3 regions of the Geobacillus sp. LEMMY01 genome follow, and region 2 is predicted to be linked to each of the others. Evidence: riboswitches for the same ligand, from Rfam matches in the RefSeq annotation. Region 2 holds a riboswitch; each other region holds the start of a gene.
The links. A riboswitch is a leader RNA that binds a small molecule or an ion and turns the genes downstream of it on or off. The one in region 2 is predicted to bind S-adenosylmethionine.
Positions count from the first base shown of each region.

Region 1 (3,269 bases), on a different contig from region 2:
AGTAAAAGCTATGTTCGAAAAAGAGCGGCGTAATGCCAAGCTCTTCAGCCGTAAAGTTCAAGAAGATTTTTTGCGCATCATACGTACCGTAATAATTGCCGACACCAGCGTGGTCGCGGCCGACGATGAAGTGCGTGCAGCCGAAATTTTTGCGCACCATCGCGTGGAAAATGGCTTCACGCGGACCGGCATAGCGCATCGCAGCTTGGAAGACGCCGAGGAAAACGCGGTCTTTCGGGTAATAGTTTTCCAGCAGCACTTGATAGCTTTCCATCCGGATGTCAGCCGGAATATCGTCCGCTTTCGTTTCGCCAACGAGTGGGTTTAAAAACAGGCCATCAACGATCTCGAGCGCGCATTTTTGAATGTATTCATGGGCGCGGTGAACCGGATTGCGCGTTTGGAAGCCGACAACGGTGTTCCAGCCAAACTCAGCAAACTTTTTCCGCGTTTCCGCTGGATCAAAATAAAACGCGGCGAATTGGCCTTTGTCGGTCCGTTTGACAAGCGTAATCTCCCCGCCGACATACACATCCGGCTTTTCAAACAGTTTGCGCACGCCTGGGTGAGCAAGTTCATCCGTTTTATAAACGAGCTTCGCTTCTTTCGTTTTGTCCGGGAGGTAAATGTCAGCAATCTCAATGACGCCGTAGACGTCGCCGCCATAAACAAGTTTCGCTTTGTCGCCTACCGAAAGCTCTTTCGCTTTCTCTTCCGTCACTGCAAGCGTGATCGGAATGCTCCAGACGGTGCCGTCAGAAAGACGCATTGTTTCAACAACCGCGTCGTAATCCGTTTTCGTTAAAAAACCAGTGAGGGGGCTGTAGGCGCCCGTTCCGATTAGCTCCAAGTCGCTCAGTTCGGCTTTGGAGAGCTCGATCGTTTTGGTCGCCTCATCAAGCGGATAGTCCGGATTCCAACGATTGATTAATGTACCGCCATGCGGGGTGCTTAAGCTCATGTTCATAACCTCCTAGATTGATAGATGTTAATTAAATGCCGCCGCCATGTTCGTGAAGCGAACGTTCTTCTTCGGCGACCGTTTTTTTAAGCTGATGACGCCAAGCGTCGCCAAGCAGACGCTCAAGATGGCGATGACCGTATAGACGTCGCTGTCAAACAGCAGCTTGACGAATCGGAATGGCGTCCGATTCATCAGCGACGCCCATCGAGGCCGCCGCGCCGCTCGCCTCGATGTTCATGGCGAAGAAAAAGGATGCGATCAAAGCAATGGCAAGGAGCATATCGTTTTTCTCTCCTTAAGCGAGATGAAGACCGCATTCCGTCTTCCCTTGGCCGGCCCAGCGCCCGGAGCGCAAGTCGTTCGGATCTGTAGCCGGCGTCGTGCACGGGGCGCAGCCGATGCTCGGGTAGCCGTGGTCATGAAGTACATTGTACGGAAGGTTGTGTTGATACACGTAATTCCATACATCCTTCCACGTCCAGTGAATGAGCGGACAAACTTTAATAGAACGGAATTTGTCGTCTTTGTTGATGTACTCGACATGCCGCCGCGTCGGCGATTGTTCGCGGCGCAAGCCGGAAATCCACGCCGTCACCCCGGTCAGCACCTCGCGCAGCGGAATGACTTTGCGCAGCTCACAGCATTTGTTCGGGTCGCGTTTCCAAAGCTCGTCGCCAAATTGCGCCTTTTGTTCTTCTAACGTTAGGCGCGGCTGTTTCATCACGATGCGAAGCGCCGGATATTTCTCTTTCACTTTTGCGATCGTATCATACGTCTCCCGGAAATGCAGACCAGTGTCCAAAAATACGATTTCCGCATCCGGCTTGACTTGGGAGATGAGATCAATAAGCACGATCCCCTCAACACCGAAGCTGCACGCGTATACGATCTCATCGCCGTATTCGCGATACGCCCAAGCGAGGACGTCAAGAGCCCCTTTTGTTTCATTATCGAACGGAAAAGACGGTTTTTCCGCCGTTTCCCACTGATCATACGTGAGCATCGGTTTCTCCTCCTCATAAAATCAAAGAAAATCCACATAATTAGTCGGATATATAGCGGCCAAACGGCAATTCGGCGGCAAAAATCCTTCCTTGCATTAACCAGAAAGAGCGGGAGAAAGGGCGCCCCTTATTTTACTAAAGATCTTCTTTAGCTGGAATTGGCACTTTGCTATAGGTGGCAGGTTGTCGGAGTTCATTGAGCCAATTCCTCCCTCACTCCCGAGCAACGTATGCAACGCATGTCATTTAATTGATTAAAATTTTAGCACAATTGACGATAATGTCAATCATAGTTTTTCGATAGGAATTGTTTTTATGCGAAACAGCTGCATTGCCTGCCTAGCAGCAGATGGGAACGTTATTTTTTGCGCAGGCTTCCGAGCTCTTCGACAATCGCCTGCATTTCGCTTGGGCTGAACGTCTCGCGTTTCATCACCATCTCGTAAATGTCTCTCAATTCATCGTACCATTCCTCGGAAAAATGGGACGGCTTGATGGCATCCAAGTTCAGCACTTTCAACTTTTGCTTCAGCTGTTCGATCATGTAGGCGACGTTTTCCGCCGACCGTTTTGATAAATCCATTGGTTTGCTCCTTTCATGGCAAGTTACTATGTATTGTACCATAGGTGCAGGAAGAATGGGGAGAGATTGCATGGCTTGCTTTTCTGATGAAAAACGGATGATGTGGTAAAATGTAGGTGCACATGCATAGTGCCAGTGTAGAAGGTTGGTGAAACACCGCGTTTTCTTCAAAATGGTTGTCGTGAACGCGCGGAAGAGTTGTTGATCCATTCGCGAAAGCTCCCCCCTGGAGTGTTTTTTCGTTACATCACCGACCTTCCTTCTAGGGCCAAAAAGGGGCTAGATGAAAAGGAAAGAAGGAAAACTAACGGTGGAAAGCACCGTGGACATAGCGAGAGGGGTGGCTGTTTGGATGATTAAAGTGCTGTTTGTTTGTCTTGGAAACATTTGCCGATCGCCGATGGCGGAAGCGGTCTTCCGCCATTTGGTGAAAGAGCGGGGGCTTGACGGGCTGATTGTCGTTGATTCGGCGGGAACAGGCAGCTGGCATGTCGGTGAGCCGCCGCATGTGGGGACAAGAAGGGTTTTGACTGAAAACAAGATCGACTACTCCGGCATCCGCGCCCGGCAAGTGAACCACCGTGACTTGGAAGAATTTGATTACATCATCGCCATGGACGCAGCCAACTTGAACGATTTGCGCCGATTGGCTGGCTCCCGTTCGAAAGCGGTGCTCGCCCGGTTGCTTGACTTTGTTCCCGACCGGGAAAAAGACGAT
Region 1 is NZ_MVKA01000014.1:11,054-14,322, forward strand. Features, by position in the region: gene sat (sulfate adenylyltransferase) at 1-961, opposite strand, end outside; gene B1A75_RS19295 (hypothetical protein) at 989-1,156, opposite strand; gene B1A75_RS08430 (phosphate transporter) at 1,116-1,244, opposite strand; gene B1A75_RS08435 (phosphoadenylyl-sulfate reductase) at 1,260-1,967, opposite strand; SAM riboswitch class I at 2,093-2,197, opposite strand; gene B1A75_RS08440 (DUF1128 domain-containing protein) at 2,327-2,551, opposite strand; gene B1A75_RS08445 (low molecular weight protein-tyrosine-phosphatase) at 2,904-3,269, shown strand, end outside.
Region 1: another riboswitch for S-adenosylmethionine. It lies ahead of B1A75_RS08435 (phosphoadenylyl-sulfate reductase); the one in region 2 lies ahead of B1A75_RS04000 (bifunctional homocysteine S-methyltransferase/methylenetetrahydrofolate reductase).

Region 2 (3,269 bases):
CCGATGTAAATCGGCGTGTCAAGATGCTTTGTCGCTTCGTACACTTCAACGATTTTCTCTTCCGAGTAAATCGGCTGGGTCAAGAAATAATGGGCGCCGCATTGGATTTTTTTCTCCATCCGCTCGACCGCTTTATCCAAATGGCGGACGTTCGGGTTGAACGCTGCGCCGATCGAGAAGTTCGTTTTTTGCCCAAGCGGTTTGCCCGAGTACGACAGCCCTTCGTTAAACTGGCGGATCAAGCGGATCAAATCGAACGATGATAAATCATACACCGACGTCGCCCCTGGGAAGTCGCCGATTTTCGACGGGTCGCCGGTAATGGCGAGCACGTCGGTGATGCCGAGCGTATGCAAGCCCATCAAATGCGACTGCAAGCCGATCAAATTGCGATCGCGGCATGTAATATGCACAAGCGGGCGGATGCCGAGCCGCTCCTTGATGATCGTGGCGACAGCGGCGTTGCTGATGCGCGGCGTGGCGAGCGAGTTGTCGGCCAACGTCAGCGCATCGATGCCGGCGTCATGGAGCGCTTTCGCCCCGGCAAGAAACTTGTCAATCCCCAATTTTTTCGGCGGATCCAGCTCCACAATGACCGAGCGGCGCGTGCGGGCAAGCTCGGGAAGGGGAGATGGGGCGGGCCGCTCCGCTTGCACTGATACAGACACCGCGCGCCGTTTCACCGTTTTTTCCGTCACCGGCGTTCGGTCGGAGAGCGCTTTTGCCATCGCTTCGATATGTTTCGGCGTCGTGCCGCAGCACCCGCCGATCAAGCGCACCCCTTGGTCGCGGAACGCTTTGGCCGTTTCCTCGAAATATTCAGCGTTCGTCTCATAGACAAGCCGCCCATCGCGGTAATCCGGAAGGCTGGCGTTCGGATACGCCGACAAAAAGGCGCGTTCCGGCAATGGCACTTCCTCGAGCGACCGAAGCATATGATACGGACCGAGACGACAGTTCAGTCCGACGACATCGGCCCCGAGCGCCTCTAGGCGGGCAAGGGCGTCCGCGAGCGGCGTGCCATCTTGCAAGACGCCGACTTCATGGAGCGAGACGTGAGCGATAAGCGGCAAGTCGGTCTCTTTGCGGGCGATGGCAAGCACCGTCTCCAACTCTTCCAAATCGTAATACGTCTCCAGCAGCACGCCGTCGACCCCTTCAGCCAGCAGGACAAACAGCTGCTCGCGAAACGTCCGCTTCACTTCTTCGAGCGTGACGACGCTTTTGTTTAACGTGCGCAGCCCTCCGATCGTCCCGAGCACGTATGCCCGTCCGTTTGCCGCTTGCCTGGCGAGCCGCACCGCCGCGCGGTTGATGGCCGGCACCTCATCTTCAAGGCCGTAGCGGGCGAGTTTGACGTAGTTGGCGCCGTATGTATTCGTCTGAATGACGTCGGCGCCTGCGGCGATATACGCCTCGTGAATATGAACGATTTCATCTGGATTGGATAGATTCAATTCTTCAAAACAACGGTCAATGCCGTGCGAATATAGAAGCGTCCCCATCGCTCCGTCAGCGATGAGAATGCGTTCTTTCAACTCATCCAGCAATCCCACGTTCGATTCCCCCGTTTCTCCGTAGTAAAAGAAAAAAGCCTTCTAAGAAGAAGACTTTTCATTCGCTTCTTCTTATCTTCCAGGCTTCCGCCTGTCTGGATTTAGCACCTTGGCCGCGGGCCAGGTTGCTGAGGGTTCACCGGGCCAGTCCCTCCCCCTCTCTTGATAAGAATATCCGTATGCAATTGTGCGGTAGCGTTTTGATGATTACTATATAATTTAATGTATTTTTCGAAATTATTCAATACGGTGAAGCAAGGAAATTTCAAAAAAGAATTTCTCGGATCAAGGGAGAAGCGCTTTCCCACATCGGGGGCAAAATTGGAAATTGTGCTGCACATGCCCGCCGCAATGAGGGCAATGCTTGTTTGGCTGTTTATGGCTTCCAAATCGGACGTTCAGCGGGTCGGGCTCTTCCTCGCTGTCGACAATGTCCAATAAGGACATGCGTTGTTTTCCCGTCGCATTTTTGTAATGGTAAAACGCTTGAAATACGCCGATGGCGATGACGACAAGGCCGAAAAACGGAAAAAAGTGGGCGGCGGGAAACGGCGAGTCCGCGGTGATGGAGAATGCCATCACCATCCAAAAGATGCCGAACAACACAGCGGCGATGCTGCCGAAGAGTCCTTGCATCGACGGGCCGCGGCCGGGTTTAATGCTTTTCAATTTCATTCCTCCCTAACAGAATTCATAGATATATTATAATAGAAAAAATTGGTTTTTGCCATGTTCAATAGAAACGTTTGAGCAGATAGAGGCCAAAATATTAGACTTTTCATTGGATTCATTTTCCGCTCCCTTGATTATGTCTGACAGACAAGCTTCTGTAAGAGAGGAAAACGGGCGGTATGTTGCCTTATCAATTGCATCGTCGACCATTTTTCGCTTCTTAAGCATTGGCATGGGTGGGAAGACCGTTCAACGATCGTTTTGTCATTGCACTTTCATTGTCTCTATGTTCTAATTAGGAATGATGGAGATGAAGAAGACGGGGGGCTGGAAGTGAACGGGGAAGAGATCATCCGCTTCGAGCGAGTGACAAAGGAATACGACGGCATGGTGGTATTGGATGATGTGAGTTTTGCGATGGAGCGCGGGAAGTTTTATACGCTGCTTGGCCCGTCAGGGTGCGGGAAGACGACGATTTTGCGGCTGATTGCGGGGTTTATCGAACCGACGCAAGGAACGATTTATTTCCATGGAAAGCCGATTCATCACGTCCCGCCGAACAAGCGGCAAGTCAATACCGTTTTTCAAGATTACGCCTTGTTCCCGCATTTGGACGTATTTGAAAATGTCGCCTTTGGCTTGCGCATTAAAAAAATGAAAGAAGCGGACATCCGCCAAAAAGTGAGCGAAGCGCTCCGGTTTGTCAACTTGGAAGGCTATGAGCGCCGCCGCATTCAAGAGATGTCCGGCGGTCAGCGCCAGCGCGTCGCGATTGCGCGGGCGATTGTGAATGAGCCAGAAGTTTTGCTCTTGGATGAGCCGCTATCGGCCTTGGATTTGAAGCTGCGCACGGAAATGCAGTACGAATTGCGTGAGCTCCAACGCCGATTGGGCATTACGTTTATTTTTGTCACGCATGATCAAGAAGAAGCGCTGGCGATGTCCGATTACATTTTTGTTCTGAATAAAGGTAAAATTCAGCAATTTGGGACACCAAAAGAGATTTACGATGAACCAATCAACCGGTTTGTCGCCGATTTT
Region 2 is NZ_MVKA01000005.1:68,670-71,938, forward strand. Features, by position in the region: gene B1A75_RS04000 (bifunctional homocysteine S-methyltransferase/methylenetetrahydrofolate reductase) at 1-1,556, opposite strand, end outside; SAM riboswitch class I at 1,626-1,728, opposite strand; gene B1A75_RS04005 (zinc ribbon domain-containing protein) at 1,842-2,225, opposite strand; gene B1A75_RS04010 (ABC transporter ATP-binding protein) at 2,562-3,269, shown strand, end outside.

Region 3 (3,269 bases), on a different contig from region 2:
CGCATCAATCACGTCAAAAAACGTCGCAAACGGCGCATGCGGCAAGCCGAGCTCTTGGCATTTTTGGAGCAGAAAATCGCGCGCCAGCACGTAATCCGCTTGCTTCGCCACCGCTAAATCCGTAATCGAATCGCCGATGACGACATGGTACCCGTCCGGGCGGGCAAGCTTGCGAAGGAGCGATGGCTTGCAGCAGCCGCAGCCGTTTTGGCACTCACCGTCGCACGCATGCGGCCATGTAATGCGAATCGTCTCGCCGCTGAAATCGGAGCCGTTGCAAAAAATGCGCTCCGGTTCAATGAGCCCTTCAAGCAGCGGATAGACGAAAAAGTCAATGCCGCCGCTGACGATATAAAGCGGGATTCCCCGCTCTTTCGTAAACGCGACAAACTCTCGGAATCCCGCGCGCAACCGGGCGGTGCACCGCAGGAAATCCACAATTTCATCCTTCAACGTGGACGGAAGGAGGGAAAACATCTTCCCGACTCCTTCCTGAACGGAAATGCGCTCAGCGAGAACGTCGTCTTTTAACGCCTCCCACTCCGGCGGAGCGAACTGTTTCATAATGGCGATGATGTTGTCGTTTTCCGTAATTGTGCCGTCAAAATCACAAAAGAGAACGAGCTGTTTCGTCATGCTTCCACCTCAACGACGCCCCAGCGGTCGATCGCTTTTTGCAGCGCTTCGTTTTCTGCTGCCGCCGCACGAAGCGGACGGCCGGCCAGCACCGCGTCGATCGCCGCGCGAAACGCCCGTCCGCCACCGATCGCCCCGTCCGGATGGCCGTGGATGCCGCCGCCGGCGTTGACGATGCTGTCAAGGCCGAAATCGCGGATGATGAGCGGCACCAATCCCGGGTGAATGCCGGCCGACGGCACCGGAAACGCCCGAGCGAACGGCTCTTGGTCGTCGGTGAGCGCCCTTGCGATGCCAAGCGCCTGCTCACGCTCCAAGGCGACGCTGCCATACGGCGACGGGAACAGGACAAAGTCGGCGCCGGCGAGCCGCAAAAGCTTTCCAAGCCAAAGTGAAGGAGCCACCCCATAAAACTCCGACGGCGTAACGGCGCCGCTGAACGCCGGGTGAGCCATAATCGGCACCGCAATCTCCTCGTCTTCACGCAACGCTTGCAGCACGTCAAGCCCATAAGCGAAGACGTTAAACAACAGCACATCGGCGCCAAGCTCGGCGGCTCGTTTCGCTTTGTCCTTTAACGCAAACGTTTTGCCGGTCAAGTTGACGGCATACAACGTCCGCTTGCCCGTTTGTTCGTACACTTCCTGAAGCGCCGCTTTGCCCTCGGTGATCCGCTTTTCAAACGGCAACAGCTCGCTGTCAAACAAAATTTCATCGTCTTTGACCAGGTCAACGCCGCCGAGCGCCTGTTTTTTCAATTCCGACGTCAAGTACGCCAAATCACGGCCGATGATGCCTTTAAAAATGCTCATCAACAGTGGGCGGTTATGCACCCCGACTTTCTCGCGAATGCCGGCGATGCCAAAGCGCGGCCCGGGAAACTGTTGCTTCCATTCATCCGGAAACTCTAAATCAAGCAGCCGCACTTCCCCATCAAGCGACAATTTGCCAAACGTCGTCACCAACAGAGCCGGCAAATCGGCGCTGAAGTTGACTGTCGGGTAGGCGATTTTCACGATCGCCCGCTTCAGCCGCTTGCCGAAATACGCGTTTACCCGCTCGCTTTCGTCAAGCTCTTCGATCGCAACGACTTCCCCTTTATGTTTGCGGAGCTGCTCTTGCTCTAATGCCGGCAAGTCCGTCCATGTGCCAACCGTCAAGCCGAGCGCGATCCCTTCCGCCTTTTTCCGAATGTCTGTTTCATCATGAAGCAAATACGTTGCAATCACTGCACTCATCGTTCATCCCTCTCAATCTCGAAATAAAAACGCCTCTTCATAAGAAGAGGCGTCACTCATCCATGGCGCTCTTCTTATCTCTCAGCGTTTCCGCTGCAAGAATTAGCACCGTGCTTGGCGCGCGCCAAGCCGGTTGCCGGGCTTCATTGGGCTCGTCCCTCCGCCTGCTCTTGATAAGAAAGCCTGCTTGTTTATGCACTTGTCAAACGATTGGCAAATTTACTTTGAATTATGACATCACCGATTGGCGTTGTCAATCATTTTTCAAAAATTTTTTTCAAACAATCCGAGGCGGCCGATCCGCTCCGCTGCTTCGCGAAGCCGCGCTTCATCGGTCAAGAGGCCGACGCGCACATACCCTTCGCCGTGCTCGCCGAACCCGATGCCCGGTGCGACGGCGACATGCGCCCGCTCAAGCAGCATGTCGGCAAACTGTGCGGATGATATGCCTTTTGGCAGCGGAAGCCAAGCGAAAAACGACCCGGATGGCGCCGGCGCTTCCCAGCCGATCTCGCAGAGCGCAGCGATGAACGCATTGCGGCGCGCCTCATACAATGCGACCAGCTCCGTGACACAATCTTGCGGACCAAGGAGCGCAGCAGCGGCCGCTTCCTGGATGGCGCCGAACAAGCTGACATACAAATGATCCTGAAGCAGCTCAAGCGCCCGAATGATCCGCTCGTTGCCGACGGCAAACGCCACACGCCAGCCGGCCATATTGTATGTTTTCGAAAACGTATAAATTTCGACGCCGACGTCTTTCGCCCCATCGACTTCCAGGAAGCTGACCGGTTTCCGGCCGTCAAAGCCGATCGCCCCATAAGCGAAATCGTGCACGACGGCAATGCCGTACTTGGCGGCAAACGCCACCGTCTCCGCGAAAAATTCCTTTGTCGCCGTCGCGCCGGTCGGATTGTTCGGATAGTTTAAAAACATGAGCTTCGCTCGGTCGGCCACTGCCGCCGGAATGGCTTCATAGTCCGGCAAAAAACCGTTTTCCGCAACAAGCGGCATCATTTCCATCCGCGCGCGGGCAAGCGCGATCCCCGACCAATAGTCCGGATAGCCCGGATCCGGGACAAGCACCACATCGCCCGGGTTGACGAGGCAAAGCGGCAGCTCGACAAGCCCGGCCTTGCCGCCGAACAAAATGGCGACTTCGCGGTCTGGATCGATGTTCACCCCGTATTCACGCGCGTAAAACGCGGCGATGGCTTCTTTCAAAAAGAAGTAGCCTTGAAACGGCGAATATTTATGATATTTCGGATTGGCCGCCGCCCGCTGCATCGCCTCAACGATATGCTTTGGCGTCGGCTGATCCGGGTTGCCTTGCCCTAAATTGATCACGTCGCATCCGGCCTTGATTTTCTCCCCGACTTTCGCGACAAGCGAGGC
Region 3 is NZ_MVKA01000007.1:84,739-88,007, forward strand. Features, by position in the region: gene mtnX (2-hydroxy-3-keto-5-methylthiopentenyl-1-phosphate phosphatase) at 1-636, opposite strand, end outside; gene mtnW (2,3-diketo-5-methylthiopentyl-1-phosphate enolase) at 633-1,874, opposite strand; SAM riboswitch class I at 1,946-2,054, opposite strand; gene B1A75_RS05140 (pyridoxal phosphate-dependent aminotransferase) at 2,139-3,269, opposite strand, start outside.
Region 3: another riboswitch for S-adenosylmethionine. It lies ahead of mtnW (2,3-diketo-5-methylthiopentyl-1-phosphate enolase); the one in region 2 lies ahead of B1A75_RS04000 (bifunctional homocysteine S-methyltransferase/methylenetetrahydrofolate reductase).